One region of the Neobacillus camarae genome, then DNA from elsewhere that is predicted to be linked to it. Evidence: riboswitches for the same ligand, from Rfam matches in the RefSeq annotation. Region 1 holds a riboswitch; each other region holds the start of a gene.
What was found. A riboswitch is a leader RNA that binds a small molecule or an ion and turns the genes downstream of it on or off. The one in region 1 is predicted to bind cyclic di-GMP.
Positions count from the first base shown of each region.

Region 2: linked by a shared signal. The riboswitch ahead of fliM (flagellar motor switch protein FliM) and the one ahead of ACY8D0_RS01625 (anti-repressor SinI family protein) in region 1 are both predicted to bind cyclic di-GMP.
Region 3: linked by a shared signal. The riboswitch ahead of ACY8D0_RS11850 (DUF3789 domain-containing protein) and the one ahead of ACY8D0_RS01625 (anti-repressor SinI family protein) in region 1 are both predicted to bind cyclic di-GMP.

Region 1 is NZ_JBUCKX010000001.1:342,354-352,553, reverse strand. Features, by position in the region: gene ACY8D0_RS01645 (YtxH domain-containing protein) at 1-214, opposite strand, end outside; gene ACY8D0_RS01640 (DUF1128 domain-containing protein) at 438-662, shown strand; gene map (type I methionyl aminopeptidase) at 698-1,450, opposite strand; gene ACY8D0_RS01630 (helix-turn-helix domain-containing protein) at 1,701-2,027, shown strand; gene ACY8D0_RS01625 (anti-repressor SinI family protein) at 2,071-2,241, opposite strand; cyclic di-GMP riboswitch class I at 2,270-2,364, opposite strand; gene ACY8D0_RS01620 (carbohydrate kinase family protein) at 2,592-3,704, opposite strand; gene ACY8D0_RS01615 (DnaJ family domain-containing protein) at 4,055-4,441, opposite strand; gene ACY8D0_RS01610 (hypothetical protein) at 4,589-4,744, shown strand; gene hutH (histidine ammonia-lyase) at 4,773-6,266, opposite strand; gene ACY8D0_RS01600 (DNA topoisomerase III) at 6,511-8,700, opposite strand; gene ACY8D0_RS01595 (MDR family MFS transporter) at 8,865-10,133, shown strand.
Region 2 is NZ_JBUCKX010000002.1:886,541-896,740, reverse strand. Features, by position in the region: gene fliF (flagellar basal-body MS-ring/collar protein FliF) at 1-1,150, opposite strand, end outside; gene fliE (flagellar hook-basal body complex protein FliE) at 1,182-1,478, opposite strand; gene flgC (flagellar basal body rod protein FlgC) at 1,497-1,931, opposite strand; gene flgB (flagellar basal body rod protein FlgB) at 1,937-2,326, opposite strand; gene fliS (flagellar export chaperone FliS) at 2,360-2,731, opposite strand; gene ACY8D0_RS11955 (flagellar protein FliT) at 2,745-3,104, opposite strand; partial or broken gene fliN (flagellar motor switch protein FliN) at 3,120-3,389, opposite strand; gene fliM (flagellar motor switch protein FliM) at 3,487-4,428, opposite strand; cyclic di-GMP riboswitch class I at 4,553-4,639, opposite strand; gene ACY8D0_RS11940 (flagellar hook-basal body complex protein) at 4,792-5,598, opposite strand; gene ACY8D0_RS11935 (flagellar hook capping FlgD N-terminal domain-containing protein) at 5,611-6,027, opposite strand; gene ACY8D0_RS11930 (flagellar hook-length control protein FliK) at 6,040-7,119, opposite strand; gene ACY8D0_RS11925 (glucosaminidase domain-containing protein) at 7,228-7,911, shown strand; gene fliD (flagellar filament capping protein FliD) at 7,932-9,476, opposite strand; gene ACY8D0_RS11915 (nuclease-related domain-containing protein) at 9,768-10,200, shown strand, end outside.
Region 3 is NZ_JBUCKX010000002.1:865,268-875,467, reverse strand. Features, by position in the region: gene ACY8D0_RS11870 (flagellar hook-basal body protein) at 1-428, opposite strand, end outside; gene ACY8D0_RS11865 (YaaR family protein) at 444-881, opposite strand; gene motA (flagellar motor stator protein MotA) at 963-1,763, shown strand; gene ACY8D0_RS11855 (flagellar motor protein MotB) at 1,760-2,482, shown strand; cyclic di-GMP riboswitch class I at 2,613-2,696, shown strand; gene ACY8D0_RS11850 (DUF3789 domain-containing protein) at 2,738-2,857, shown strand; gene ACY8D0_RS11845 (hypothetical protein) at 2,990-3,127, shown strand; gene ACY8D0_RS11840 (SgcJ/EcaC family oxidoreductase) at 3,203-3,646, opposite strand; gene ACY8D0_RS11835 (SRPBCC family protein) at 3,706-4,131, opposite strand; partial or broken gene ACY8D0_RS11830 (Nif3-like dinuclear metal center hexameric protein) at 4,346-5,259, opposite strand; gene ACY8D0_RS11825 (TetR/AcrR family transcriptional regulator) at 5,616-6,218, opposite strand; gene ACY8D0_RS11820 (MFS transporter) at 6,532-7,839, shown strand; gene ACY8D0_RS11815 (aspartyl-phosphate phosphatase Spo0E family protein) at 8,061-8,210, shown strand; gene ACY8D0_RS11810 (PTS transporter subunit EIIC) at 9,061-10,200, shown strand, end outside.

The DNA of each region.
Region 1 (10,200 bases):
TAACCTGTTCTACCGTGTTTTTCACCTTAAGGGCTGTTCCCTTGATGGAATCAGTGACTTCACCAGGATTGAGGACGACATAAGAAATTTTCCCGGATACTTTTTTCACATTCCCAGCCATGACTGTACGGGTGTGCCGGTCGAAAAGGCTAACCGCCCCTCCTGCTATCGCCCCGATTAGCATTCCCTTCCAAAATTGATTTTTCCCTGTCATATTAACCTCTCCTCGCTTTTGAAGAAATATAATAAAAAATATTAATAAAACCCATGGTTGCTTTAATCATGTATAATGAAAATTATATCAATGCTTCCTCTCATTTATTTTGCTTGATAAATAGTCATGACGCAAGTTTCATTGTTATATTTATCCATGTCCGCATATTGGCTATTTTTTCAAGAAGTGGTGGGAATATAAATATATAAAAAGGGTGATGAATTTGGATTTAACACAAAAATCAGTAGAAAACGTGGAATTTATGATAGAAAAAATCAAGGAAAAGTTAAAAGTGTTAAACCTGGGAGCGATTAAGCCTTCCCATTTCGATGAAGAGATGTATGAAGAATTAAAGGAAATTTACGACATGGTTCAAAGGAAAAGTTCGTTTAGTCCCAGTGAAATGCAAGCTTTGGCGGAGGAATTAGGAACTTTAAGAAAAAAATAAAACAGATCACTTCGATCTGTTTTATTTTTTTCTTATTATTCTCCTTGATCAGTCAAGATGATATTACCGTCTTTTGTAATCGCAATGGTATGTTCATATTGGGCCGAATAGGTACCGTCCACTGTCCTTGCTGTCCAGCCATTCGTATCCATTTTCGTGTAGAACCGTCCGATATTGACCATTGGTTCGATGGTAAAAACCATTCCTTCCTTAATCCGTGCTCCTTTTCCAGGCAGTCCATAATGCGGAACATCCGGCTTTTCGTGGATCACTGCACCAATCCCGTGCCCGATAAAATCGCGGACAACGGAAAGTCCTTCAGATTCCACATACGTTTGAATTGCGTGGCCGATATCCCCAATCCGGTTCCCTGGTATAGCCTGTTCAATCCCTTTATACAATGCTTCCTTTGTTACGTTTAATAAATGTTCCGTTTCCTTCGATACGTTACCAACAGGGTAGGACCATGCGGAATCGGCAAGTGCTCCATTGTAGTTGACAACCATGTCAATGGTCACGATATCCCCCTCTTTTAAAGGTTCTTTTCTCGGGAAACCATGGCATATTTCGTCATTAATGCTTGCGCATGTTGCATATTCATACCCTTTATATCCCTTTTGCTCAGGAGTTGCTCCATGATCACTTAAAAACTTCTCTACGAATTGATCAATTTCCCAAGTCGTGATTCCTGGCTTAATCAGCTTAGCTATCTCTTTATGGCAAGCAGCAAGTATTTCTCCTGCTTTTTTCATGGCATCAATTTCTCGTTGCGATTTCAGAACAATCATTCTTTTCCCGCCTTTATGGATAATGTTATGTGAATGGAGTTTATTAGTGCTTATAGATTAACAATACAGTTAGATTTGGCACACTTTTAATATTAACTCTATATCAGCTTTTTTTCAAAAATAGTTTTGTCTTCATTTCTCAGCTAATATTTTCGTTATTTTGTCATATTCATTTGTTCTTAATATGGTACTTTTCTATTCTTTTTGGTATTATTAATTTATAAATATTTGATATGGGTGTGTGAAAATCATGATTGGTGACCGCGTAAAAAAATTCCGGCAAGAGAAACGAATGTCACTATCTGAGCTTGCTGAACAAGCAGGAGTCGCTAAATCCTATTTAAGTTCTCTTGAAAGAAACCTTCAAAAGAATCCTTCCATACAGTTTCTCGAAAAGATTGCTGCTGTATTAAATATTCCTGTCGAACATTTAATACATGAACAAATAGACAAAGCCGAGTTAGATAGTGATTGGATGAATTTGGTACGCGAGGCAATGAATTCTGGTGTATCCAAAGATCAATTCCGGGAATTCCTCGAATTTAATAAATGGAGGAATAATAACCAAGACAACTAAAGGTTAACTAATTTCAAAAAAAAGCATCCTACAAATTTTATCATTATTTGTAGGATGTTTTTTTGGGTTGGTATTCAGCTAGTTTCTCCGGGAGTGTATTCTTATCGAGGAAACTCCGTACATCTTCCACCGTTAGGCCAATCTCTCTCGCTTCCATAATTAAGGCGAGCCATTCAATATCGATTACTTCCGCTTCACGAATTCCCCTGTCCATTCCAATCCTCCTAAAATACTTTCGTATTCCAGGCAGCCCGGCCATCATAGTAAGGAGAGTTTGTCTTACCGTAGATCCTCGGCTTTGCGTCCCTGATTTTCAGCAGGTTTGCCTTTTTCTGTTGCGATGAAGCAAGTAGTAGTGCATATGATATAGAGACTTAACAAATTCATGGGTCTTTCCGCTTAAGTTTAATACAATCTCCATTATATGGTGTTGCTGTAGAACAAAGTGTTATATTTTGTCATTAATTTTTAATTTTTAACTTACAATTTATGACACTTTTTTCATCAGGGCAAAGGAAAAGGGACTTCCAAGTGAAATCCCCAGCTTGTGCATATAGTTTTTTGTCAGTGAGAGACACACTTAGAGAAATACTTTTGAAATACCTCTATCAGTGCGCACTGGTTTAATTTAGGATTTACTGTTTCATTCGACTGAATCGTTATTAACGAACAAGAAAGACCCACTTTACATGCATCCTCCGGAATGAGTCCCTTTAGATGGCCGTACAATATTCCCGCAATAAGGGAATCTCCGGCACCCGTAACGTCCATCACCATGACATCAGGTGCCACCAATGCGCCTGCTTGTCCCGATTGCGTGAAATAGATTAATCCTTGTTCTCCTCTAGTTATCACCACTCGCTCGGCACCTTTTTTTAAAATTATTTCCGCCGCCCGAAAAAAATCGCCTTCTCTGTTAATCGTTAGTCCTGATAGAGCCTCGGCCTCCCTGTGATTGGCAATAAGCCAGCTGACTCCTTCAAGGGATTCCGGCAGTTTTTTAGTCTTAGGCGTCGAAACAGTGGCGATGCAAAGGGGAACATGATAGTCATGACAGATTTTTATTACTTGGCGCACAACATGTTCAGGGTAATTGGTATCGAGTAGAATCATCGCGGCATCTTGCATATGATACCAGTTCCTTTCAATAAAGTCATCGGCCGCTTCATCATAAATGGCCATATCAGCTAAAGCAACCGTCATTTGACCTTCGTTGTCTAGGATGGCCGTATAGGTACCTGTTGTTTTGCCTTGAATGACAGAGGAGGGAGTGACGTTGACATAGTCCCTTGTTTCCTGTAGCAGCCATTCGCCTTGTGAATCTGCTCCGAACTGGGCTAAAAGGGAAGCGTTCATTCCTAATCTGCCAAGGTTCTCGGCAACATTCCTGGCCACTCCGCCTTTTGATCTTGTGCTCACTGCCGGATTAGAAGTTCCAAATGTCAAAGGATTTAACACCTGTATTTTTTGATCGACATTAGCACCGCCGATGCAGAGGATTTTCTTTTCCTCTGGCAGTACGTAAGGGCGGCCAACGATTTTTCCATATTTTATAAGCGATGCCATTATAGTTTCTATCTCAGTTACAGTCATACCGGTCATTTTTGCCAGTTCACGCTCAGATATAAATAGGTTTGACTTCATAAATTCAAATACAATTTCTTCCTGTCTATTCATAGTCAGCCCATCTTTCCCTAACACCAATTTTTAAAATGCCTACCTATTATCCTAGCATGAAAAAGATAGGATTTGTTCAAAAAAGTCACAATAATGTAAAAATATTCATAACGATTATCACATAAATATTTGTCTAAATTGTGAAAATGAAATATGATATAATCAACATATGAATATACTTAATATTATTAATATTCTAACAACTGGAGGTGATTATGGTTGACTATTGTCCACGTATTAAATTTTTCCATCCCAATTGCCTTTATTGTTTTTGCAGGATTCATTCTTGACCGGATGTGTAAACCGGATAAAACCAGAAAAAAGGCTGGGGACGAGTAATGAAACGGAATTCAATAGTCCTTATTTGTTAATTTCTCTTGAATCTTTAACTCATAATTTTTAAAAACAGCTGAGTTTGTCTTAACACGGCGCTTTGACATCAGTTGGTTATATTTAAGCAGTGTTTGATTTAATCTTCTTTGCAAGTTTGCTCGGTCAGTTTCATCCTCACAATGTTTCAATAAGTCTTCCACCGTCATGAATTCTCGGCGTAAATCAGTTTCTTCTTGGGTGTATCCCCCGTTTTTTAACAATTTATAGGCCATGCGCAGCTCTTCCGGTATCCCTGATAAATCTTCCAGCTTAAGCGGTCTCCCATATCCCAGCAGGTTATCAAATTCACCTTCTGCATATGCCTTTTTGATGCGGTCTTCCGCGAGCGTGTGAAATAAATCCATACTCATGGCCTCCTTTATACCCTATTTTTCATCAATTATATCAAAGTTCTTGTGCTTTACTGACAAGTTTTTGACAGCGGGAAACGCGTAATTATTTTTCATCGCTTTGGAAAACCTACATACAGACAAACGAAAGGAGTGTTGATATTGGCACGCGGAGAACATTTTAACCATAAAAATAAAAACCACCCCGGAAAATTTCCTAAAGACAACATGACGGAAAAGCACGCAAAAGAAGCCATTGGCGATGAAGAATTCATCGTTGTGCAAGAGGCGTTTAAAAATAGGCTGGAAGAAGAATAGCAAGGCGTGATTGGTTTCACGCCTTTTTTTATATTTCCGTCACTTCAAATGTTACAAGCCATTCTGCCATCTTTTCGATATCCTTTGAAAATGCACGATCCTGATGAATGGAGGGTACGACTTTTCTTCCCAAATCATAAAACTTCCTCGTTTGGGAGGCCATCTTTTCAATCCCACGGTATTCTACCGCCTGCATCGAGCAAATCAATTCTATGGCAGAAACTCTTCTCGCATTTTGTATGATTTGATAGGCATGGCGTGCCGCTATTGTCCCCATGCTGACATGATCCTCCTGATTCGCTGAGGATGGAATGGAGTCCACGCTTGCCGGATGAGCCAACGTTTTATTTTCCGAGACAAGCGAGGCAGCAGTATATTGCATAATCATCGCTCCAGATTGCAGTCCCGGCTGGGGACTTAAGAAGGGCGGCAAATCATTTAATTGCGGATTTACTAGCCGTTCAATTCGCCTCTCTGAGATATTGGCTAGCTCCGCCACGGCGATTTTCATAAAATCCATGGCCAATGCAATCGGTTGGCCATGGAAATTTCCGCCGGAAATTACCTTTTGGCCGTTATCAAAGATTAACGGATTATCCGTTGCAGCGTTGATTTCAATTTCTAATTTTTCTTTCACATAATCAAGCGCTTGGCGGGTCGCACCGTGAACTTGGGGGATACAGCGGAGTGAATAGGCATCCTGAACCCTTAATTCTCCTTGTCTGGAAGTGAGACGGCTGTCAGTAAGATAACCCCGTATCCGTGCGGCTGTTTCAATCTGTTGCTTATAACCTCTCGCGCTATGGATTTCCCCGGCAAAAGCATCAATGATTCCCTGCAAACCTTCCAAAGTCATGGATGCGATAAGGTCACATTGATTAGTAAGCTGGTCCGCCTCAATATAGCCTACCACTCCCATGGCCGTCATGGCTTGAGTCCCATTAATTAGGGCAAGCCCTTCTTTTGCTTCCAACCGAATCGGTTGTATTCCTTCTTGGCGAAAAGCGGTTATCGATTCCATCCGGGCCCCTTTGTAAAAAACCTCTCCCTCACCGATCAAAACGAGGGCAAGGTGGGATAATGGAGCCAAATCGCCGCTCGCACCAAGAGACCCTTGTTGGGGAATTACAGGTATCACATTCTTATTAACCAACTCTAACAGCTTGTCAATCACGACTGGTCTTACTCCCGAGTATCCTTTTAAGAGAGCGTTGGCCCGAAGCAGCAACATGGCCTTTGCGGCGAGTTCCGGGAAGGGTTCTCCCACCCCGCAAGCATGGGAACGGATTAAATTCAACTGCAGGTCTTGCACATGGCCTTGATTGACCAGAACGTCGCTAAACTTTCCAAAGCCAGTATTGATTCCATAAACGACTCTGTTTTCTTTAACGATTCTTTCTACAGCCTCCCGACTTTTTTTGACTGATTCCATACTTGCTTCAGACGCGGATGCCCATTTCTTTTGGTATAAGATTTCTTTCATCAGTTCGATGGTTAAATCATTTCCGGTCAGAGTAATCATCTTTTCTCACTCCTCTACCACTGTATCAAAATAAAGAAAGAGGCTGGAATTCCAAATCGTTTCAGATTGGGAGTCCAGCCTCTTCTGTATTGTTATGATGGAAATATTGCTTGATTGAATTATCATTATTTTATGTGTAGCCCTCTTTTTCTGTCAATCATACTTGTATAAAAAACAAGTGCCGCAAGAAAAAAAGGCTATACATACACTATTTTTAAAACTTGTATATATAGCCTAATACGACTTATTTTAAATTCAATTTTTTTAAAGCATCAGCTAATGCTGTATTAATCGGTTCTTCTTCTTTGCTTTGATTTTTCAGATACTTTTGCACCGTACGTTTATCTACTTTACCGGAAGATTCTTTTTTACGCCGCGCTTCGAAAGCTGATAATTTCTCACGATATCCACATTTACAAGCAAAAATTTGTCCTTCACCTTCACCACGAAGCTCTAGTTTTTTATGGCACTGAGGGCAACGCGCATTTGTGACTCGCGAAACGTTTTTTCGATGCCCACATTCTCTATCTTGGCAGACAAGCATTTTACCTTTTTTGCCATTTACCTCAAGCATTGGTTTTCCACAGTCTGGACAATGTTTCGTTGAGATATTGTCGTGCTTATACTTTTTGTTGCTCGCTTTAATTTCAGCGACAATTTCTTTTGTGTATTTTTTCATTTCGCTGATAAAGACTTCTTTTTTCAACTTGCCATGAGCAATTTGATCGAGCTTTTGTTCCCACTCAGCTGTTAAGGCAGGGGATTTTAGCTCCTCTGGCACTAAATCTAACAATTGACGCCCTTTGGATGTAAGGTGAATGTCTTTGCCGCGCTTTTCAATGAGGAATGAATTGAAAAGTTTATCAATAATATCTGCACGGGTCGCCACAGTCCCTAAACCACCCGTTGATTTTAAGGTATCGGCTAACCTTTTATCCTGGGTTTCCATATACTTCGCAGGATTTTCCATTGCCGTTAATAGGGTTGCTTCTGTAAAACGAGCCGGAGGCTTTGTTTGACCGGATGTTTGCGCAATGAGACTTGTGTTTAAGGTATCACCTTTTTCAATCCGAGGTAAAATCTGTTCTTTTAAATCATCACTTTCATCTTCATCATCAAAGTGGTTGTTATATACTTCTTTCCAGCCCATCGAAATAATGGTTTTTCCTCTTGCAACAAAATTTTCCTCACCAATTTTCGCCCGAAGCGTTAATTGCTCATACTCAAATGCAGGGAGCAATACGGCCAGGAACCTTTTTATTACTAAGTCATAAATTTTCCGTTCTTTATCTGTAAATGCGGAATAATTCACGTATCCTTCAGTTGGAATGATCGCATGGTGATCGGATACTTTACTATCATCCACAAACGCTTTAGAAGCCTTAATGGGCTGTTTTAAAATTTTGTTAGCTATTGTTCGATAGTCACCAATTGCACACGCCTTAAGACGTTCTGGAATCGTCGGAACAATATCTGTTGAGATAAACCGTGAATCTGTACGCGGATAGGTTAAAACTTTATGCTGTTCATACAGCTTTTGCATAATATTCAGTGTCTCTTTAGCTGAATAACCGAATATTTTATTGGCATCGCGCTGTAATTCTGTTAAATCGTAAAGTCCCGGAGAGAAGGACTTCTTCGGTTTTTTCTCAATCTCCGTTACAACGGCATTTTTGGTTCCCAATTTTTTCACAATCGCATCTATGATATCTTTATTAAAGCTGCGGCTGTTTCCTTTTGCATCCTGCCAAGTCAGCTTCAATTTTTCTTTTGTCTGCGCCTCAATGCCATAATAGGTCTGTGGCTTAAAGTTTTTAATTTGCTCCTCACGGGCTGCTATAATTGCGACAGTAGGAGTTTGGACACGTCCGCAGTTGAGTTGGGCGTTGAATCGAGTTGTTAACGCACGGGTTGCATTAAGACCGATATACCAGTCTGCCTCGGAACGGGCAACAGCGGAAAAATAAAGGTTTTCATACGCCTTTCCTGGCTTCAAAGACTTGAACCCATCTTTAATTGCTTTATCCGTAACAGAAGAAATCCATAACCGTTTTATAGGTTTGTTTATTTTCGCTTTTTCAATGATCCAGCGGGCAACTAATTCACCTTCTCGCCCCGCATCAGTAGCGATGATAATCTCCCCTACATCAGAACGAAGTAATTGGCTTTTTACCGAATGAAATTGCTTACCTGATTGTTTGATAACTGTAAGCTTTAACTCATTAGGTAACATGGGTAAGTCTTCAAGGTTCCATGTTTTATATTTATCATCGTAACTTTCCGGATCGGCAAGTGTAACTAAATGTCCCAGCGCCCATGTAACGATATACTTATCTCCTTCTAAGAAGCCATTTCCCTTTTTATTACAATTCAATACCCGTGCAATATCACGAGCAACAGAAGGTTTTTCGGCTAAAACTATACTTTTTTTCACTTTATAAAAACATCCTTTCAATCACCCATTAAATTATAATATAGCACAAAACATAATATAATTCAGATTCACAGTAGAGGTAAACTCTGCCTCTCTATTTCTTGTATATTCTTCCATGCCGATAGTATGATGGTAAAGCGAGAATTTTTGAAATGGGGTTATCTATGAGAATCAAAGATTGGGATATAAATTTAAAGGTGCGCTTGTTTGGAGAGGCTATGATGAACATCACCTATTGGATGTTCTTTCCCTTTTTAACGATTTACTTTGCAGATGAGTTTGGAAAAAGCAAAGCAGGTTTATTGTTAGTTTTTTCTCAAATATTTTCAGTCATGGCCAACCTGATGGGCGGATACTGTGCGGACCGGTTTGGACGGAAGCGGATGATGGTGCTTTCTTCCATTGGCCAAGGACTTTCGTTCTTGGTTTTTGCGGCGGCCAGTTCGCCACGGTTCCATTCGCCTTGGACAGGTTTTGTTTCCTTCGCCGTCGCTGGGGTTTTTGGCTCGTTTTACTGGCCGGCCAGTCAAGCCATGGTTGCCGATGTGGTTGAGGAAAAACACCGTAGCAATGTGTTTGCGATCTTTTATACCGCCATAAATATTGCTGTCGTCATTGGTCCTATTATAGGAGCAATTTTTTATGTCAAGTATCGCATGGAACTGCTTCTGATTGCGGGAATGGTCTGTCTCCTGCTCGGCATGGTTCTGGCCAAGTGGACACATGAAACAGCCCCCATCCACAAAGCAATGGATCAGGATGTTGATGGAAGATGGTACTACTTTCTTCTCAATCAATTAAGAGATTATCATTTAATCATTAAAGATAAAACGTTTCTTCAATTCATTATTGCCGGTGTATTGGCCGGCCAGACGTTCATGCAGCTGGATTTGCTGTTCCCGGTCTATATCAAGGAAGCTCTCATGGATTCGTCCTTGTTTTCCGTTGGTGATTGGTCCGTATCGGTCAAAGGAGAGCAGGCATTCGGGATAGTTTTGGCAGAGAATGGATTCCTTGTTGCCTTACTGACCGTGTCAGTGACTAAATGGATGTCCAAATATAATGAGAGGAATGTCTTTATCTTCTCTTCCATCACTTATGCTGTTTCGGTTATCCTCTTTGCCCAAACGGATTGGATATGGGGGTTCATTTTGGCCATGGCTGTGTTTACTTTTGGTGAATTAATGGGGGCCGGACTGCAACAAGGCTTTGTTTCAAAACTCTCTCCCGAACATATGCGGGGGCAGTACTTTGCAGCCGCCAGCCTGCGATTTACCATTAGCCGGACGATTGCGCCGTTATCTATTCCCATGACCGTGTGGATTGGCTATGGCTGGACGTTTTTTGTCTTGTTTCTTTTAGCTCTTCTAAGCGCAGTCATGTATTGGGTGATGTTTCATACCTTTGAAAAACAAAAAATAAAGCTGCAGTGATAAATAACGGCATTTCGGTTTCCTTTTCTTTTTCGCATTAAAAACGCTAAAATAATAGAAAGATTCT
Region 2 (10,200 bases), on a different contig from region 1:
CGGGTGGCTCGACGCCGACATTGATGGTCAAGTCCTCCATTTGATAAGGGCTTTTAACAATCTCATTGGTGACCCGATTCACTTCATAGTTCACCCGGTTTTCCAATTCCTTCGACGTGTTTTCCTGAGATGTGTCACCGGAGGGATATTGCTCCGGTACATCGGTTTGGCCGGTTCCATCCACAGACGTGGCGGTGTCATTCCCGCTGTATTCCTTCGTAATTTCTTCCACACTGACAGCCAAGCCTTTTGTTTTTTTGCCATTTTCATCTTCAATCACAGGCTCAACTAATTCTTCTTTCGTTTTCACCTGGTCAAAATTCAGCCGTACAAATGCTTGTACCAGCACTTTGTTTTTCCCGATAATCGTCCCGAGCATCTGCTGCAGGTCTTGTTGGATGTCCGTTTCGATTTCCTTTTGGATTTTCCGTTGCTGGTCATAATTATCTAGCGCACCTGTGGATTCACCCGGTAAATCCAGTCCCTGTCCGCCTTGGTCGGTTATGACGATATTCTCTTTAGGAAGATTGGGGACACTTTTCGAAACGAGATGATACAGGACCTCGATTTCCTTTGCATCTAATTCATAACCCGGTTCTAATTCCACGACCACGGAAGCGGAAGCTTTTTCGGTTTCATCCTCCCGGGCAAACAAACCCTCATCAGGGGTCGTAATCACAACCGCTGCATTTTTGACCCCTTCAACATGGGTCAGAAGGTCTGCCACTTCGCCTTGAAGCGCCTCTTTTTCCATCGCATCCAGCTGTCGGTCAGTTGCTCCGAACTGCAAATCTTTCGTCATGTCATAAAAACTGATCGTGCCAGTTTTCGGCAGACCTTTAGATGCCAAGGAAACCAATAAATTGTCGACATCCTCCTGGGGCACCGAAATCATCGTCCCATTTTTGTCCAATCTGTAGTCGGTATAGCCTTCCTGGTCCAATTCCGCCTTGATATCGCCGATTTCCTTTTGGCTTAGTTCATTGGTAAACAGCGGGACATAGGTCGGTTTCGATACAAAATAAATAGTGAGAGATAAAGCCAATATCACCGCTATGAATAGACCAATAAATAGGAATCTTTGTTTTTTGCTGACCGAATTCCAATAATCCATATACTTTTCTTTCAAGTTGCGTAATTGTTGAATCATGCTTCTCCACTATTTCCTCTGCAGATTTTTACTAGATTTGCATTCTCATTATCTCTTGGTAAGCTTCCACTGCCTTGTCACGCACTTGTGTAGTTAAAGTGACAGCAATGCTTGCTTTTTGGGCTGCTATTGTCACATCATGCAGGTTGATGTCTTCCCCTTTTGCCAAAGCCAGTGATTTTGTTTCAAAGTCCTGAACGTTCCCATTAGCCTCTTGTATATACTGGTTCAACAGATTTCCAAAGGAGTTGGTAGTTTCTGCAGCGGCCTGGGGCTTATTGGTTTGCAAAAAACCGCTGCCTGCTCCTTGTAAACTCGCAATGTTCATGTTCGATTCCTCCTATCCTTAACGTCCAATCTCCAAAGCCTTCAGTAGCATCGATTTGCCTGAATTGAATGCGGTGACGTTGGCTTCATATGCTCGCGATGTCGACATTAAGTCGACCATTTCCTTCGTCACATCGACATTGGGCATCATCACATAGCCCTGTTCATTACTATCTGGGTTTGACGGGTCATAAACGGCCTGAAACGGGGTAGTATCTTCTACAATATTGGTAACGCGGACTCCTGAGAGTTCGTTCTGAAGATAATTGGCAAATGCCGGGGTCTGGTTGGATGCCACTACAGCCATTTTCCTGCGGTAGGGAACCCATTCTCCGTTGATGTATTGGCTTCTCGTGGTGTTGGCATTTGCGATATTAGAGGATACAACATCCAGCTTAAGGCGATTCGCGGTTAACGCGGAACCACTGATATTTAAAGATTGAAAAATCGACACGGTGATTATCCCCTTCCACTAATCGATGTTTTTAATAAGTTAAACTCTTCATTGATTCCATAGGTTAATCCTTGATACCAAATATTATTTTGGCTCAGCTGTGTCATTTCCGCGTCCAAATCGACACCGTTCCCGCTTGTGGAAAATGCAACGTCTTGTTGCTGTTCGAGCTTAGCAGTAGGAATAGCAGAGGCCGCTCCGATGGTGACATGTTTGCTATTCGTGCGTTTCCCGACAAATTGGCTTTGGACTTCTTTTTGCAGAAGCTCTTCAAAGGAAACCTTGGTTGGCTTGTACCCTGGGGTATCGGCATTGGCAATATTATTGGAAATGGACTTCTGCCGTAACATAGAGGCATCCAAAGCACTCGACATGATTCCAATCAGCTGGTTCATCTTGTCACCCTCTCTTTTTAAAATAACTGCTGATTAATTGGTCTTCATGGTTTTAATGGCATCTGACCAAGTGGTTTTCAGCCCCCGAAACATTCCTTCTATTTCATCCACTATTCCCGCATCTTTTCCAATGTTCGCTTCAATCAATCGTTGTTTCATATATTCATAGAGAGAAAAAAGAGACCTGGATACTTCATAATCCATATTCAACGTCACCATAAGCTCTGTAAGAATTTCCTGCGTTTTTATGATTAAAGAATGGGCCTTCGCAGGGTCCTTATTCTCGATGGCCACTTTTGCCTGATAGAGATTTTTGACCCCGCCATTATAGAGCATGAGTGTCAGTTCTTCAGGTTTGGCCGTTAACACCTGGTTTCTCTGGTAAATTTCGTTTAAATTCTTCATGTTTCCACACTCCTTACTTCCGCCGGTCATAAAAAACACCCTTAGGAACTGCCTGCCAATCTTCGTACTGCCTCTTGACGAATTGATTATTTTGCTCGTTCCTGTTTCGGCTGGACATTTCCCGCATCACACGCTGAAGCTCTGGTTTGATTTCCTCTTCCAGGGACAAAAGCTGGTTCAAAATCCTGCGAATGAATTCATTCATTAGTGGCTTCCCCGCTTTCTCATCCAGCCGGTTAATGGCGGTTATGCATTCTTCCCGCTGCCCGATGAGTTCCGGTACCTTCTCCTCGGCCCCCTGCTTCAGCGCCTCCAAAACCCTCACCGTTAAGTCCAAATAATGATTAAGTTGAGCCTGTTTTTCCTCATACATATGTTTGGATCCCTTTTATAAAGGTGATTGGCAAATTTCCTTAATTCTTACGCCAAAGTGCTCCTCGATGACGACCACTTCGCCCCTGGCAATCAGCTTATTGTTGACAAAAATATCAACCGGCTCCCCTGACATCTTGTCCAGCTCCACAATGGAACCGCTCGTTAATTCCAGCACCTCGCTGATTTTCATTTTGGTTCTCCCCAGTTCCACGACAATCTCTAACGGGATCTCCAAAAGGAGGTCTAAGTTCATTTGTTCTGTTTGAGGTCCTTGGTCAGGATCAGGCTCAAGCTCTGTAAACAGAAACGGCTTTTCGGCCACTTCCTGCCTGTCACCGCCAAGCAAGGCAGCCATTTCATCCTGGGTGAGTTTCCCCTGCTCAATCACGCGCCCTCTCTCCTTCCACCACATGTTCAATTTTCATTGCTACCCTGGATTTCTTCGTGCCAGGATGCGCGAAAAACTTCACTTCTTCATTGACCCTTACTTGCAAAGGCTCATCGACCAGTTGGTGCAATTGAATAACATCATTCACAGAAAGTCCAAGCAGTTCCTCAATCGTGATGGATGCCCGTCCCAATTCTGTAATAACCGGAACCGTCAAATGCTCAATCCGCCCTTGCAAAAATTCACTTTCATCCTTGTTCTTCGCCCATTTTCCATGTCCGTACCAGTTATGGGAGGACAGTTTGGGTATAAACGGCTCTAACAATATGTAAGGAATACACAAATGCATCATCTGTTCCATCTTTCCGATGGTAATCTGGAAGCGGATGACGATTACGGTTTCAGTGGGAATTCCCAATTGTAAAAACTGCGGATTGGTTTCCATATTGACATACGCAAGCGGCAGGACCATAATATCGCTCCAGGCCTTCTGAAGAATTTGGACCACGCCCTCAAGCAGGCGCTTCAATACGTTTGATTCAATCGGCGTAAGAGAAGTTCTTCCCCATTCCCCAATGGTCCCCTTACCGCCCAAAAGACGGTCAATCATGACAAACGCCATTTGCGGATTCAATTCCATCGCCATGCGGATGCCCTGCTCTCCGGATTCAAACACACTTAAAATCGTGGTATCGGGCAGCTGATTAATGAATTCCTCGTACAGCATCTGTTCCACACTGGCGGCATCCACTTGGACAAACGTCCGCAATTCAGAGGAGATAAACGAAGCAAATTGATAAGCAAAGTTCTCGTGAATTCTAGTCAGAACCCGGACCTGTTCCATTGATAACCGCAATGCTTTTTTAAAATCGTAGACTTTTGGTTCAGCTGGGCCACCACCAAAACTTAGGGAATTCGGCATACCATTGTCCATTTATTCACACCTCTTATTCCTTAAAGACTATTTAAATATGCCCACAAAAAAAGACGAGACCACCCCGAAGAATAGTCTCGTCCATAGCAAATAAACATAGATAGTTTAGGACAACAAACCTATTATCGGTAGCTGGCGAGCATACTGTATTGACAATTTAGCCCCTTTAGCTTTGCGTCACTGGGTTTCCCCAGGTTTGCCTTTATCAATTTTCGAATTATTCTAGGAAAATGATAACATTACAAATATATATTTTCAAATAAATTTTGTAGAATACCCCCATAAAATGACGAATGCGTTCGAATTATATATATTTTTGTCAAAAAAAGGAGAATATCTGGGATGATATTCTCACATTGGTGGTTATCGTTTTAAGTTTACTAGTTCCTCCAAAATGGAGTCGGACACGGTGATGATTTTCGCATTGGCTTGGAAGCCCCTTTGAGCGGTGATCATGTCGGTCAGCTCCTCTGACAAATCGACATTCGACATTTCCAGGGCGCCTGAGATAATCGAAGCATCGCTGCCCTGTTTTAGCAGACCTGCCATTCTGCGGCTGTCGGCATTTGGGGTTAACGAATATAAAGATCCTCCCGCTTTATCAAGCCCGCCTGGATTGTTTACCTCTACGGTTCCGATTTTAATAGTGGAATCTACACTGTTGCCTTTCGCATCCACCCCAATGATCTCCCCGGTGGAGTCAATGGCAAAGGAAATGTATTTATTCGGAATGGTAATTGTGGCACCTGTTTGATCTAAAACAAACAAGCCATTTTGGGAGACCAACTGATTGTTACTGTCTACTTTGAAATTGCCGGCCCGTGTTAAAAACTGTTCCCCGGCCGCATTTTGAACCACAAAGAAGCCATCTCCATCAATATAGAGGTCGGTGCCGATATTCGTTGTCGTCGGGCTTCCCGGCGTAAACACCGTATCAATGCTGCCCACTTTAGTTCCCAACCCGACTTGTATCGGATTGGTACCGCCTGAGGCGGGATTATCCTTGGGTCCAGTTGCATCCTTTACGGTCTGGCTGAAGATATCTTCAAACATGACCCGGCTTTTTTGAAATCCTACGGTATTGACGTTTGCAATGTTATTACCAATGACATCTAACTTCGTTTGAAACCCTTTAAGCCCTGATACTCCTGAATTTAATGAACGTAACATGTGGTTTTCCCCCTAGTTTTGATTGATTTCCATGGAAGTGATGCTGCTCGATACAATTTCTTGGTCACCGACTTTGTAGTAGACCTGATTGTTTTTATAATTAATCCCCGTAACGATTCCGCTCTCCTGTGCATTGGTTTCAGGATTCGTCCAGGTGACGGTATTGCCCAACACGTACGAGTGCTGACTGAGATTATTGCTTGACTCGAGGTAGGCTGTCAGCGAGTTATTTAAGTTGGACAACTGCTCCAGTACGCTGAGCTGCGCCATTTGTCCAATGAATTCCCCGTCCTGCTGCGGCTGGGTCGGGTCTTGGTTTTGCAGTTGGGTGACCAATATTTTAAGAAACGCTTCTTTTCCTAAATCTTGTTTTGCCTGGGTGCTTGCGGATGCGGTTGTGTAGTTGTTGATAGAATTAATCGTTGTCACGGCTGGTCCTCCTTAGGCAGTTGTGTTAATTTGTGAAGCCCCATCTATAGGCAAATCATATTCGCGATATTCTTCTTGGGGCTGTATCGCTTGCAGGCCGCCACGCTTTCGGGAATCCGGCTGTTGGCCTTGTCTGCCATGTGAATCTCCCCGTTGCGAGAGGGTTCCCATGAAGTTGAGGGCCGGGCTTTGGATTTGCTGGGTGATATCGATTTTGGCCACTTGCAGTCCTTGTGTTTCAAGGCTGGAGCGCAATGCTTGGACATTGGTTTCCAACAAGTCCTTACCAAGCGGCGTGCTGGTCAAGAATTCTGCGGTTACTTGTCCATCCTGAATTTTAACTTTGACCTCCACTTTCCCTAAATGCTTCGGCACCAGAGTAAAGGCCGCCTCAATTCCATCTTCGGAACCGGACACTTGGATAGCGGACTCGATAAACTGCGTGATGTCTTGGTCGAAACGATCCGCCCGTACGGTTTGAGCCGGCATGTCGGTCGGATCCCCACTAGGGGCAACCATGGCCTGAGTTGTCATTTCATTTCCGGATGACACCATCACCTGCGGTGTTAAGTTCACCACTTGAACATCATCGGTCGCCTTTTGTGGGGAGTCCCATCCACTTACATCTTCTTTAGTCTGCATTTGAAAGGGGATGGCTTCTTCTTTGTTAAGTGTCGGTTCCGCTAGGGATCTCCCATCCAATACCTGAAAGGTGCCTGTTCCCGATTGCTGTTCTCCAGTCACTCCATCTTTCGTTTGAAGTTCCATAGCCGGTATGTCGGGGTGTTCAGGTAACAAGGCAGCTGGGATATCTCCTGTTGTCACTACTACCGGTTGAAGCAATCCCTCCTGATTAGATTCAACATCGGGATTTCCCGCATTAGGACAAAGCTGATTTATGCGGCCTGCCTGTTGAAGGAACGGGAACAGCAGCAATTGAGGTAGGTCTGCATTTGGCTCACTTTCCGGTTCTTCCTCCTGGCTGGACAATTGGAGCAACAGATCAAAAGCAGCAGTCGGTTCTCCCTCTTTTCCAGTTGTTTTACTCGGCTGTTTGCTGAGTTGATTCTGTATTGCTGCAAGCTGGATCACTTTTTTCACCTACTTTTTAACAAATAAGTATTTTTTTAGAAAAGTTATTTTCATAGAGGTATAATAGAGATAAAATAAAAACAAACACGTGATAAGGAGACGACAGCTATGAATATCGGAAATCTGTCCACCAATTGGTTGCTTTACAAAACCATGATGGACATTTCACGTATCGGACAAAGTCCATCAACCTCTCTATCCGGCTTGAACAGCAGTTCGTTTGAACTTCTGTTGCAGCAAGCTCTCCTGCAAGCTGAACTCAATCAAACTAGCAATTCGGATATTTCTTCATTGCTATTTTCCGGCTTGAATTCCTACACGGCCGGTGATGTATCCGAACCTTTGCAAGCAACAACCGGTACAGAGTTAAATACTGCCGCAATCGATGCTGATGCCCTGAACTCTTATTTAAAAGGTGTGTTGCAAAATACCGGGCAATACTTCGCCGAGGCTGGGGAAAAGTATCAAATCAGCCCCGCGCTCTTGGCTGCGATTTCGATTCATGAGACTGGCAACGGAACCTCTAATGCTGCCCGGTTTAAATATAATGTAGCTGGGATGATGGGCAAAAACGGGTTAAAATCCTACGACTCGATTCAGGACAGCATTTTTGATATGGCCCGTAACCTGCGGGAAAATTATTTGGACAAGGGTAAAACATCGATTGCTCAAATTGGAGCCAAATACGCGCCGATTGGCGCAGCCAACGACCCGAATCAGTTAAATAACCATTGGGTGACTGGCGTTCAACGCTATTTTGATACGATAACCGGGAAGACCGAGCTCGCTTAATGCGGGGGGTCTTCCTTTTTTTATTGTCCGGTTTGCTGGTACAGCCATGAGCTTTGGGAGTTGAATTGAGAGATGGCCTGCTCCATAGCGGAGAATTTGCTGTAATATTGGTCTTCCTTTTTCGATAATCGATCGTTTTGCGTGCTAATATCATTTTGAATGTTCGTCAATAATTTACCGATGACGCTTTGGTCGTACAGGCTGTTTCCCGTATAACCGGCCTTGCTCGTCAGGTCTTTGATACCGTTCTGAAAGATATCGGAGAGCTGATTGATGAAGCCATTGGTCCCTTTATCCGTATCCCCAAGCTGTGAAAACAACTTTTCCACTGCGTCGGGATCCTCTTGGATTGCTTGTCGTAGCTTGGTTTCATCGACATACAATTTCCCCTTATCCTGATAGCTATTGGAGGAAATTCCAATCGATGCGAGCGAATGATAAGTACTGCTGCCGTTATCGACGATGGATGTCATGGCACCGCGTATCTTGTTTACAACATCAGTAAGAATCCGGTCACTCCGGAGAAGACCGCTCTTGGCTTTTGTCTCCCATAATTCTACTTGTTTCTCGCTCATCTCAGTGCGCTGCTCGTCCAAAAGCGGTTGATAGTCCCGGTAGACAGGCTCCTCGATGGCTGTATTCAGCTTGTCAAGTAAGCTATTATATTGGTCAACAAAATCCTTAATATTTTTTATGACTTCATCAGGATTTTGCGAAACGGTAACCGTGCTGGCCCCGATGGTTATATTTTTAAAAGTAAAATTAGTCCCCATAATAGTTGCTGTATTGGCTGATAAATTCGTGATCTCATTACCATTGAAAACGATATCGGCATTTAGGCCGTTTTGGATTAATTTCGCTGGATCAAGTCCGAGGGTATTGCTTAAAAACCCCAGACTGGACGCACTTGTATTTCCGCTGAGGTCGATTTGGGCCGCCGCCCCAGTCTCCTTTGTTTTTAACATGAATTGTTGAAGGGTAGGGTCATAGAATGCCTCCACCCCCAAGCTTTTTCCGGTGCTGTCTTTGGCCCCATTGATTTTTTCCACGACATCGTCAATGGTATCGGTTGTTTTGATGGCAAGCGTCATCGATTGATAGGCAGCCGGGTCCTTCGGGTCGTTATAGACCTTCATGGTAATGGATGTATCAGCTGATAATTGCGCGGTCCCTTGAATTGTGTTACCCAATGTTTTTGTGGGGTCCAGTGCCACTTTGCTGCCCGTAAAGGTGGCGGAGCTGGCCAGTTGCTTGACTTCAACGGAGTATGTCCCGGCAAAGGAACTCCCTGATGCGGTTGCCGATACTGCGTTTCCTTGGCTTGAAGAGACATCAAACGTATTATAAGTTTTTGATAGATTCATATTAAAAAGGGTATTGGACCGAAAGGCCAAAAAATCAGTGTTCCACTGCCGGTAGGCTTCACTGAGCCACGTTTGCTTTTGCTGGTTCTGCTTTAATTTATTAAGAGTCACGCTCTCGGCACTCATCAATTTTTTGACAATCGTGTCAGTATCGAGGCCTGATGCGAACCCGGTTAACCTGGCAATCCCGGAAGTACTCACGGCTAGTCACCTCGCATAAAAGATATTCTCTGTAGTAGTATCGGCAGGCTGGTTCTGATTATAGAGGGGTTATTTTTAAAAAATGCCGATTTCCTGATATAATGGTGATTTTTCCCGATATATTTGATTTTTTACCGATAAAATAAAAATTTTGCCGATATATTGAAATTTTTGCTGATAAAACAGCATCTCCAAATTTGGTGAATAATGACACATTTATAAAAAATTCATTTAAATAGGCAGGGGTTTAGTCCTGATTAGCGAATTACTATCTTGAAAAAGAGAATAGGAGTGATTTATCTGATCATCAAGAAACGGGAAATTCCAATCGATATCATCAAATTGCAGGCTTTACTTCGAAGAATTCGTCCGACGCATCCTAAAAGACCACAAATCGAAGCCGATCTGGCCAAAAAATGGGCGGGATACCGCGGTGAACTGACCACCGATTATTATTTACAAGAACTGTCCGAAAAAGACTACTATATCTTTCACGACCTCCGTTACCCCTCCGGAAAAAACTACTTTCAAATTGACACGCTTGTCATAACCAACTCATTTGCCCTTCTCATTGAAACCAAAAACATTTCCGGCACACTCACTTTTAATAGGGATTTCCACCAAATCATTCAAACCAAAGACAACACTGAAAAAGGCTATCAGGATCCGATCTCCCAAGGAACAAGGCATCAACGGCTATTTAAAAAATTGCTCCAAAACTGGG
Region 3 (10,200 bases), on a different contig from region 1:
GCTGTCACCAGTTGGCCATTTTCATTGACCGAAAACCGGCCATTGCGGGTTAATTGTATTCCCCCATCCGCTGTTTGTACCGCAAAAAAAGCAGCCGGCTGGACAGTCTGGCCGTTTTCCAGATTTGGTGCAAGTGCTTGGTCGTTGATCGCCACATCAAACGGCAGGTTCGTGCTTACCAAACTTCCCTGCGAAAATAAGGGCAAGTTCTCCTGGTTATAGACCCCCATGGATAAAGTCCCAATTTTGGGTGCCATCCCTGTATTTTGATTGATGCGCGACAGCAGCATTTCCGGAAATGACCGCAATGGGCTGCTGTCCTGTTTAAAACCGGGCGTTTCCGCGTTTGCTAGATTATTCGTCAACGCATTTTGTCTTCTTTGCAGCGCAATCATGCCGGATGCGGCCGTATCAATCCCTCTCAGCATATTCTCAGTCCTCCCTTATGTATATAAATTGACCAACAATCCCTTTACTTCGCCGATGGTCTTTAACAGCTCCACCGATGAGGTTTGTTTTTCCATGACCTGTTCCGAAATTTTAATCAACTGCTGGTCAACTTGTTTAATAATTTTCAGCTTCTTATCTCGTCCATTGGATTGAAAATGCCGATACTCTTCTAAGGAATAACCGTTCTGCACGACCTCTTTTAAAAAATCCTGGATGCTTTGTTTATAGTCAAGCAAATCCTTAACGGATTGGGAGGCAGCAAGGCGGCTTCCGTTTTGGTCCAGCTGTTTCAGAAGCGTCTGCAGGCGTTCCCCGGTGAAATCGTGCTGTGTTTCATGAAAAACTTGCTGGAAAGCAAGGGAATCCTTTCCCTTTTCCCGGACAGATACAAAGCGTTCCTGGCTGACTCCATGGGTCTGTTGGATCTTCATTCGAGGCACCCCTTTCGCAAAGTACACGGAGCAATTGCTTTTGATAAAACTACACTAAAGAATAAACCAAAGGAGAAAATTATGTCTAGTATTTTTGGAATTTTATTAGCACTGCTCGTCATCGGAGTCGGAATGATTTTAAAAGGCGCGCCGCTCACGGCTTTGAACAACCCTGCGGCATTTTTGATTATTTTTGGCGGTACCGTTGCCGCCTTGTTGATTGCGTTTCCGTTTCGCGAAATCAAGAATTTCCCGAAGTTGCTGAAAATTGCCCTGTTTGAACCGAAGCTCCCTTCGAAAGCAGAACAGGTAAAGATTTTAATCGAATGCGCGGAAGTTGCCAAACGGGAAGGATTTTTGGCACTGGAGGAAATGGCCGAATCCGCAGATGACCCTTTTTTCAAGAAAGGATTAGAAATGATTATTGACGGGTATGAAACTGAATTTATCGAGGAAGTGTTAATGGAGGAGATAGAAGCGATTAGTCAGCGCCACAAGACAGGTGCGCTGATTTTTTCACAAGCAGCCACTTATGCTCCGTCACTTGGGGTGCTTGGTGCCGTCGTCGGTTTGATTGCCGCTCTCGGTTCGTTATCGCAAATTGAAAAAATCGGCCATTCCATCGCCGCTGCCTTCATCGCCACCCTGCTCGGGATTTTTTCCGGATATGTGCTGTGGAACCCGCTAGCCAACAAGTTAAAGCGGCTGTCCAAACAGGAGCAGGAATTAAAGCTTTTAATGGTTGAGGGGCTATTGTCGATTTATCAAGGAGTGCTCCCAAGCGCTTTAGAGAAAAAACTGTCTGTCCATATTCCACCCTCCGAACGAAAGGCCTTAGAAAAACAACAACCTGGGGAGGACTTGGAGGAGAGCATGGCATGAAAAGACGGCAGCGGGTGTTTGACAACGAACACGAAGAACATACGGACGAGTCCTGGCTGATCCCCTATGCGGATTTGCTTACATTACTGCTGGCGTTATTTATTGTGCTGTATGCGGCCAGCACGATTGACAAAGAGAAATATCAATCCATCATGGAATCGTTCCAGTCGGAACTGACGGGAACCCAAATTGAGGAGAAAAAAGCCGGACTGTCTCCTACACTCCCTAAAGCGGATGCCGAACAGGAAGAGACCGGAGAAAACAATGACAAAGAACTCAATGTGTTAAAGCAGCAGTTGGAAAGTTACATCAACGCCAACAATCTGCAAAGCTCGGTTACGCTTCAGGAAACAGAAAAAGGAATCGAGGTGTCCCTAAAAGAAGTGGTGTTGTTTGATTCCGGACGGGCGGAATTGAAGGAGCGTTCGTATCAGACTCTAAACGGAATTGTCGGCCTGATCAATACGGTGCCTAATCCAATCAATATTGAAGGGCATACGGATAATGTGCCGGCCCACAATACGAGTTATGCTTCCAACTGGGAGCTTTCCGCGGCGCGTGCCGCAAGCGTGCTTCACTATTTTGAGACCCAGCAGGTAGCCCCAAGCCGGATGCAGTTTTCCGGATATGGTGAATTTAAGCCCCTTTATCCCAATGACTCAGACGAGCATCGCCAGGCCAACCGCCGGGTGACCATCGTAATTCTGCGCGGCAGCTGATGATGGCTGCCGCAATTTTACTTGTGTAGGAATTATTTTTTAAAAAGTTGTTATTTGAACCCTAAACTTTTTGGAGAAGGATGCCGATATAAAAAATAACAGGTAAATACTGTTAATCACATTCATAACTCGTACGAAAGGGCAAAATGACCGAAAGGTGATGGCGCAAAACTACAGGGGCTAAGGCGCAACGCTATGCTAGCCAGTTACCGAATATGAACCTTCCTGCGATTTATGTAAAACGGAGGGAACACAATGTTTGCTTTTGCTGCAGGTTTAGTGACGGGGTCCTTTTTCATGCTAGTAATTATGAGTCTAATGACAGCTGCCAAAGAGGCAGACCGCCATATCGAATTATCTGTAACGAAAGAATAGTGACATAGACCCTAACACAATCCTCCGTTTAGGGTCTATTCATTTTTTTATAACGGCTGTGTAAAAAAGCGCATTGGGGCGGAAAAAAGCAAGCAAGCCTAACACAGCCTCATCATAAAGGAGTAATGTTTTATGTCAAAAAGTTTATGGACCACACCGGAAGAATATGTCCGGAGGAAACGGTTAAAAAAGAAGGCAGCCTATGTGTTTATACTGCTTGGCACCGCAGTCCTTAGTACACTATTGACCTTGCTGACAAACCAATATTGAGAAAAACAGGGGAAGTGAATAGCACTTCCCCCTTTGCTTCCCTAGACCGATAAAAGTAAAAAGCTCACTTCCGTTTTATGACAACAACTCCCTCAATTCATTTGTCATTTGCTCCACCAACTCGGGTCTTCCATGAAATTGTGCCGGTGTATTTTGAAACAGTTGAATACGCCATACTCCATCCATCTTTACCAATACCAAAGTTTGATGCGCATTTACATTGGGATTGAGATCCGTTTGCTGAGGGGGCACCATACCAGCAATGGCCCTCAAAATAGCAATATCAGGACTAAGAAACTGGATATGCTTCACTTTGCTGATATATCGGGCAGTTAAATGATGCTCAAAAATGGGCGCTACATGCGCAAAAATTTCCTGATTGCCAATAACTTGGCTTCCATCAAACCCAATCATCTCTCCATCCTTAGCGAATAACTTGGCCATATCACGTGCATTCCGATGATTCCAAGCATCTAAAAGCTCAGTATATACTGTTTTTACTATGTCTATTTTTTCCATATAGATTTTCTCCTCATCCGTATTTAATTTCTATTAAGAAAAAGGATGCATCCAATAGATTATCCTTCGATATAGTGAGGAAGCTTTTCTTTGACGATTTTCTCCCAGCCGCCGTCCATCACTCCACGAATGACTGTGTGCGGTTGCCCAAATTCCGTGGTTTTTTCTGCATCCCATCCAGAATGAATCAAGGTAAACTCCGTGGCCGCCTCATCTACCTTTTTCAATTCAAATTCAAGATGCCAGTCTTTTCCCCAGTTGAAACCAATCTTATTTGGAGGGTCAAGCTCGGTAATTTTACAAGGAGAATCCCCGAATGGCCCTGCTTGAAGAACGAACTCATGGCCCATGAGCGGTTCAAGGGTACTAGGCATCCACCAAGCAGCTATGCCTTCTGATGTTGAAACGGCCTTCCATACCTTTTCAATCGGTGCTTTCAGTACCATCGTTTTGCGGATTTCCGGTAGTGTTTCATTTATTTCCATTCCTTAATACCTCCAAATCTATATAACACCTTTTAATGTCACTAGTTATAATAACACCTTTTAGTGTTATGTCAAATAGTTTCCCTTTTTCAACGAACTCACATGCAATCAATCCATCATATCATTTGCAAAAATGGCTTAATAAACACAACAGGGCAGCATAATGACTAGAAGCCCAAATCAAAAGATCTAACTCTCATTTCACAGCTTACCTTTATAACCACCATTTTTCCTGTGGGATTAAAACTGTTTCAATAGGAAAGTTTTTCTCGAACCATTCCTTCATTAATGTCCTATGAACAAGATATTCCGATGCGGAATGGGAAACGCCGATTAAAGACATCGAAGTATTCGAAGCGTAGTCCATCATTTGTTTGTATTTTTTTTACCATATTCATTATCAATATGACAATGGATTTCGCCCGTAATGTAAGCTTGAACACCATTCTCTTCCGCTTCTTTCATCCAATCCACTACATCACCACATCCAGCAACAATCGCAACCCTTTGAATATCTGCCAATTTTTGACCTTCAAAATCAACATAAGGAATTTCAAAGATTTTCTCTAAAGTGGAAATCAGCTTGTCAGAGTTTGTTTTTTCGATATTAGCATATAGGACATATTCATTTTTTGCCTGCAATGATGCATCAACAAGGATTTCGGCATTTAGCCTTTTGGCCATGGCTATATTTGTGCCCAATTGTTTATGACAATCCAATGGGATGTGGCAAGTATAAACGGACAGGTTTTTCTCTTTCATTTGTTGAATGTATTTTTCTTTAATTGGCACAAAACCTTGTCCCCATTCCCCTTTTGGGTCCCCACACTCCATCAATAAGGGATGGTGCATAAAAAGGAAGTCACCGCTTTTGCTTTCTTCTATAAACCGTTTCAATACTTGGTCTGTAGGGAACACAGCTAGAAAAATTTTCTCTACATTTGTATCCCCTTTTAACATGAGGCCATTAAATAATTCCACAAAGTCTTTTTCAAAGGCTGCTTTCCAATCAAAATTTAAAGGTTCATAAACTCTTGGTATGAATCGACTGAAAGATGCATCCTTTCCATATGATTTTATATCAAGTTCATCATCTAACTTAGACACTATTTCCTTGAGCTCAACCATAAAATAACTCCCCCAGATGGTTTTTAAGTTTTTTATTTTTTAATATAATTTTTCACTTAATGATAGAAAAATCTTAACATAAATTCTCCTTTTCCTTATATAAAATCACTTCTGTTGTTTTAAACTTGATTATTCTATAACACAGAAAAACGCATTAGAATTCGTCTTAGAATCCTAATGCGTTTTTACTTGTAATTAGGTTGGTAATTTGTACATATAAAGTGAACTCGTTACACTTATCACACGTGTTACCATTCACCAAGGGTGTTTGCATCCATTTTATATGCTAGTTTTGAGAGAATGGTCATTCATCAAGGGGAAAAACTCTAACCTTGCATTTTGAGGTTTAGTGTTTTTTATTTTGTGAGGATTCCGTTTAGGATGGTTTGGATAAACTTTTTCCCTTCTTTAACAAGATCCAACTCGTCGCCAAACAATGCCCAATCATACAGCGTGCCTCTCATGCAGCGAGTAATTAACATGGTAATCTCTTGGGCTGATAAATTTTTCTTAAACTCTCCGGTTTCTTGCCCATTATGAACAAATGTATGGACAATCCTAAAAAGATGGCGGTCAGTATTCGAAAGGAATTTGGGTTGATTTGGAACTAAAGCACTCATATAAAGAGTTCTGATTAAATCCATGCCCATACAATCTCTTAAATATATCAATTGGGATTCGGTGAAAAGGAGTATTTTTTCATAATTACTTGTCTCTTCTGGCAATGTGTTAATATACTCGGCAAAAAACTCATCCATTTCTTTAAATTTTTCGAGGAGCACCTCATATTTGGAATTGAAGTGTACATAAAAAGCTCCTTTTGATGTACGGCTAGTCTTGACTATTTCATCAACTGAAACACAGTCGAATCCTTTTCTACCAAAGAGCTCCAGAGCTGTATCTATAATTCGCTGTTTAGTTTGCATGGCTTTCTGTTGTCTTTTGGTAGGTCGTGACATTTGCAAGCTCCGTTTCTCCGCAAATTGTAAGTGCTTTCACTGTTATTTTACTAATCTTTTAATTAAGAAACAATTCAAAACTATAATACGGTAATTATATTTATAATTTTAATTAAATTTAGAATATTTTAATAAAGAATATTGACTGTAAGTTTCTTGTTCATTAGAATTAATTACAGACTACGGTCTGTGAAATTATCTAACAAAGGGGTAAGCGTTTTAGGGGGACAAGATCGTTTGAGTTTGGACAAACCTGTAGAGTACTTTCCAAACCTACTGATTGAATGAGTTGAATACTGAAAGGGGTTACGTTATGAATAAAGCACGTGTTTTATTTGCAAGTGTTTCTGGTTCTGTTATTGAATGGTATGATTTCTATTTGTATGGTACAGCTACTGGACTAGTTTTTTCACAGCTCTTTTTTCCAAGCACAAATCCTGCTATTTCACTTCTACTCGCATTTGCGACGTTTGGAGTGGGCTATGCCGCTAGACCTATTGGCAGCTTAATCTTTGGTCATTATGGCGACCGATTAGGCAGAAAAGCAAGCTTGATGTTAACCCTGCTTGGGATGGGCGGTAGTTCGCTGCTCATCGGTGTCCTTCCGACATATGGACAAGTTGGTATACTTGCTCCTATTCTATTAGTTCTGCTTCGACTCCTGCAGGGGATTGCCCTTGGTGGTGAGTGGGGAGGAGCTGTTTTATTGGCTACAGAATATGCACCAAAAGGTCTTCGCGGACTCTATGGTTCCATCCCTCAACTTGGTGTACCTTTAGGGTTAGTCTTAGGAACGTTTAGTTTTACTTTTATTAGCTCCCTAACAACCGATGCTCAATTTTTAGCATGGGGATGGCGGGCTCCTTTCCTATTTAGCGCTGTGCTGATCGTATTGGCATTTTGGATTCGCAGTGGGATTGATGAGACACCAGCATTTAAGCAGCAAAAAAATAGTGGGGATCTTACGAAGGTCCCAGTAGTAGAAACCTTTCGTCATTATTGGAAAAATGTGTTTCACTTGATTGGTATGAAACTGGGTGATGGTTTTTTTAATGTCTTTACCATGTCATTTATTCTTGTCTATGCAACCACTCATCTCGGTTATTCAAGAGAAATTGCTTTAACCGCTGTTACCATCGGCTGTGCAACCATGATTGTTTCTATTCCACTGGTCGGCTATCTTTCGGATTTTGTTGGCAGAAAGATTATCTATATTAGTTCGTTAGTTCTGTTTCTCATCCTGGCAATACCTTACTTTACGATTATTCCTAAGGGAACGGTTCCTTTCTATATCATGCAAGTAATTGTTCTAGGTATTGTCTGGGGGGCTATCTTCTCAACGCAAGGAACCATCTTTTCAGAGCTGTTCCCAGCTAAAGTCCGTTATACAGGCTTATCATTCGGCTATCAAGTTTCAGCAGCTGTTGCGGGTTTTGGACCAATGATGTGGACCACGATGTTAGAAAAGTATGGGGCTTCCCCTTATGTGTTTGGAGGATTCATGATGACAGGGGTGGCCTTTTCTCTCATTCTTTCCTTCTTTATCCCAGATACCAGAAAAATATCTAGATATGATGATAGTGTTGTACCACTGAAGGATAACAAATCCATATCCGTTTAAAAGAAAAAACGCTAGACGAATTTCGTTTAGCGTTTTTTTACATTTAATAATTTCTAAATACCAATTAAAATCTAGAACTTTAGTAGCAAATTTTGTCAATCTATTGTCAAAACTGAGGAATCAGCTGAAAAATGTTAAAAATATGTAAAAAAATGCTTGCATTGAATACGCTTTCACTTGTTAAAATAAATCCAGTGTTGTAAAAAAAGGGGAATTATATAATGAGTGCAGAAGAGTTAATTAATAGAATTGAAACAGTAAGAAACAAGATGATCAATACGGGGATGAGCAAAGGATTCACCTCGCCGGAAACGATTAAACTTAGCCATCTGCTGGACGAATTAATCTTTTTGAAAATGAGTCATAGCTAATAAAGTCTTGGTCTATCCACCAATACATCTAATAGCCACCTTTGTATTTTTTTACTTTACTTTCTATATAAAATAGATTAGAAAATGTTATCAATAACTAAATTTTACAGACCTTTGGGTAAGATGTCAGAAGGTGATCTCTTCCAATAGATATGGAACGATCACCTTTTCCTCTATTCCTCTTTAGAACATCCTTGAACAACTCTTAAATCCCCCTCACCATTGCTGCTGTAAGGAGTTCCTTCATTTACTACTACATCGGCATAATCAATAATATATTGACTGACTTCCGCAGCAGTCCGCCCAAAATCTTGGGATTGAGAAAATTACTAGGGTAACTAGGTTCATGGATCATTACCTCATCCACCAGTTCAATAAATGGTATGATAATTTTTTATCAAGATTATTTGTTTGAAAATTCCAAAAACTCAATTGACAGTAAAAATAAGATTGGATAATATAAAATTACTATCGTAATAATAAATTATTATGGAGTTTACTAATTTCTCGATTTAATATAAAAAACTCTTAACTCTTAATTTATTGACTATAAGGAGTCTTATAGAATGAACCAAAAGAGTGAGTAGAACAATCTTTTGTTCACTATATAAAAATACTATAGTCGCGATAAATACAAACATGAATAGGCGGGTGGCAAATAAACTTACTTCAGGCAAAAATAGTCTATAAACGATTATTGGAGCAAGTATGAGGAACCTTCAAAATACAGAAATCAACTTAGACAATATTTTGCATACATTAGAAAAACTTTTACACCCCCCATTTAATAGGAGCAAAAAATTTCTGAAACAACAGAATAGCTTTCACTAAAAGTTGGAGAGTGACTAATATGTATGAGGAATTGGTAAAAAGTACTTTAAAAAATGTTGGCGGATCAGAAAATATAATTGAGGCCACTCACTGTATGACACGTTTAAGACTCCAAATTGCCGATGAAAGTAAAGTTCAAAAAACGGCTTTAGAAAAAATCAAAGGTGTACTAGGAGTTGTAAAAAAAGGGAACCAAATACAGATTGTAATTGGCCCAGATGTTTCAAATGTTTACAAGGAGTTTGTAAAAACAGCCGGAATTGGTGATAATCACAGAAACAAACAAGAATTAAATAAATCCAAAGATGGTGTATTCACTAGAATACTAAATACCATTGCCGGCATCTTCAATCCTATCGTGCCCGCATTGGCCGGAGCCGGACTCATTAAAGCTATTTTAGCCATGTTAGTTGCTGTTAAACTTCTTTCAGGAGATAGTCCAACTTATACGGTATTAACTACCATAAGCGATGGTGTATTTACCTATCTTCCATTTCTATTAGCTTTTTCATGTGCCAGGATTTTTGGGATGAATTCGTATGTAGCTCTCGGTATTGCTGGTGCTATGCTGCATCCTACTTTTTCCAGCATGATTGCTGAGGGAGTCTCAAAAATTGATTTTTTACATATTCCGATGAGCTTGATTAAATACAACGGCAGTGTCTTACCTATTGTTCTGACGATATGGTTTGCTTCTTATGTGGAAAAACTATTAGACAAAGGAACACCAAAAGCTTTAAAGATCATTGTCGTGCCAGCTTTTACGATATTAATAGCAGCACCTGTCGCCTTGTTATTAATCGGACCGCTTGGACAAGTTCTAGGGAATTATATTGCTGGTGGAGTGAGTGTGTTATTTGAAAAAGGCGGCATCTTTGCAGGACTAATATATGGTGCGATTTATTCCACAATGGTTGTAACAGGGTTACATCACGGTATGGTCCCTGTGTTAGTGGATAGTTTATCCCGTTCTGGATTTAACTACATTAGCCCGGCATCTGGAAGCGCGAATATGGCCGAAGCAGGCGCATCATTTGGTGTGTGGTTAAAATCTAAAAATAAAAATACTAAGACAGTCGCAGCCAGCGCCACCATTTCAGCACTATCCGGTGTAACAGAGCCTGCCATTTATGGAGTTAATTTAAGATTAAAACGGCCC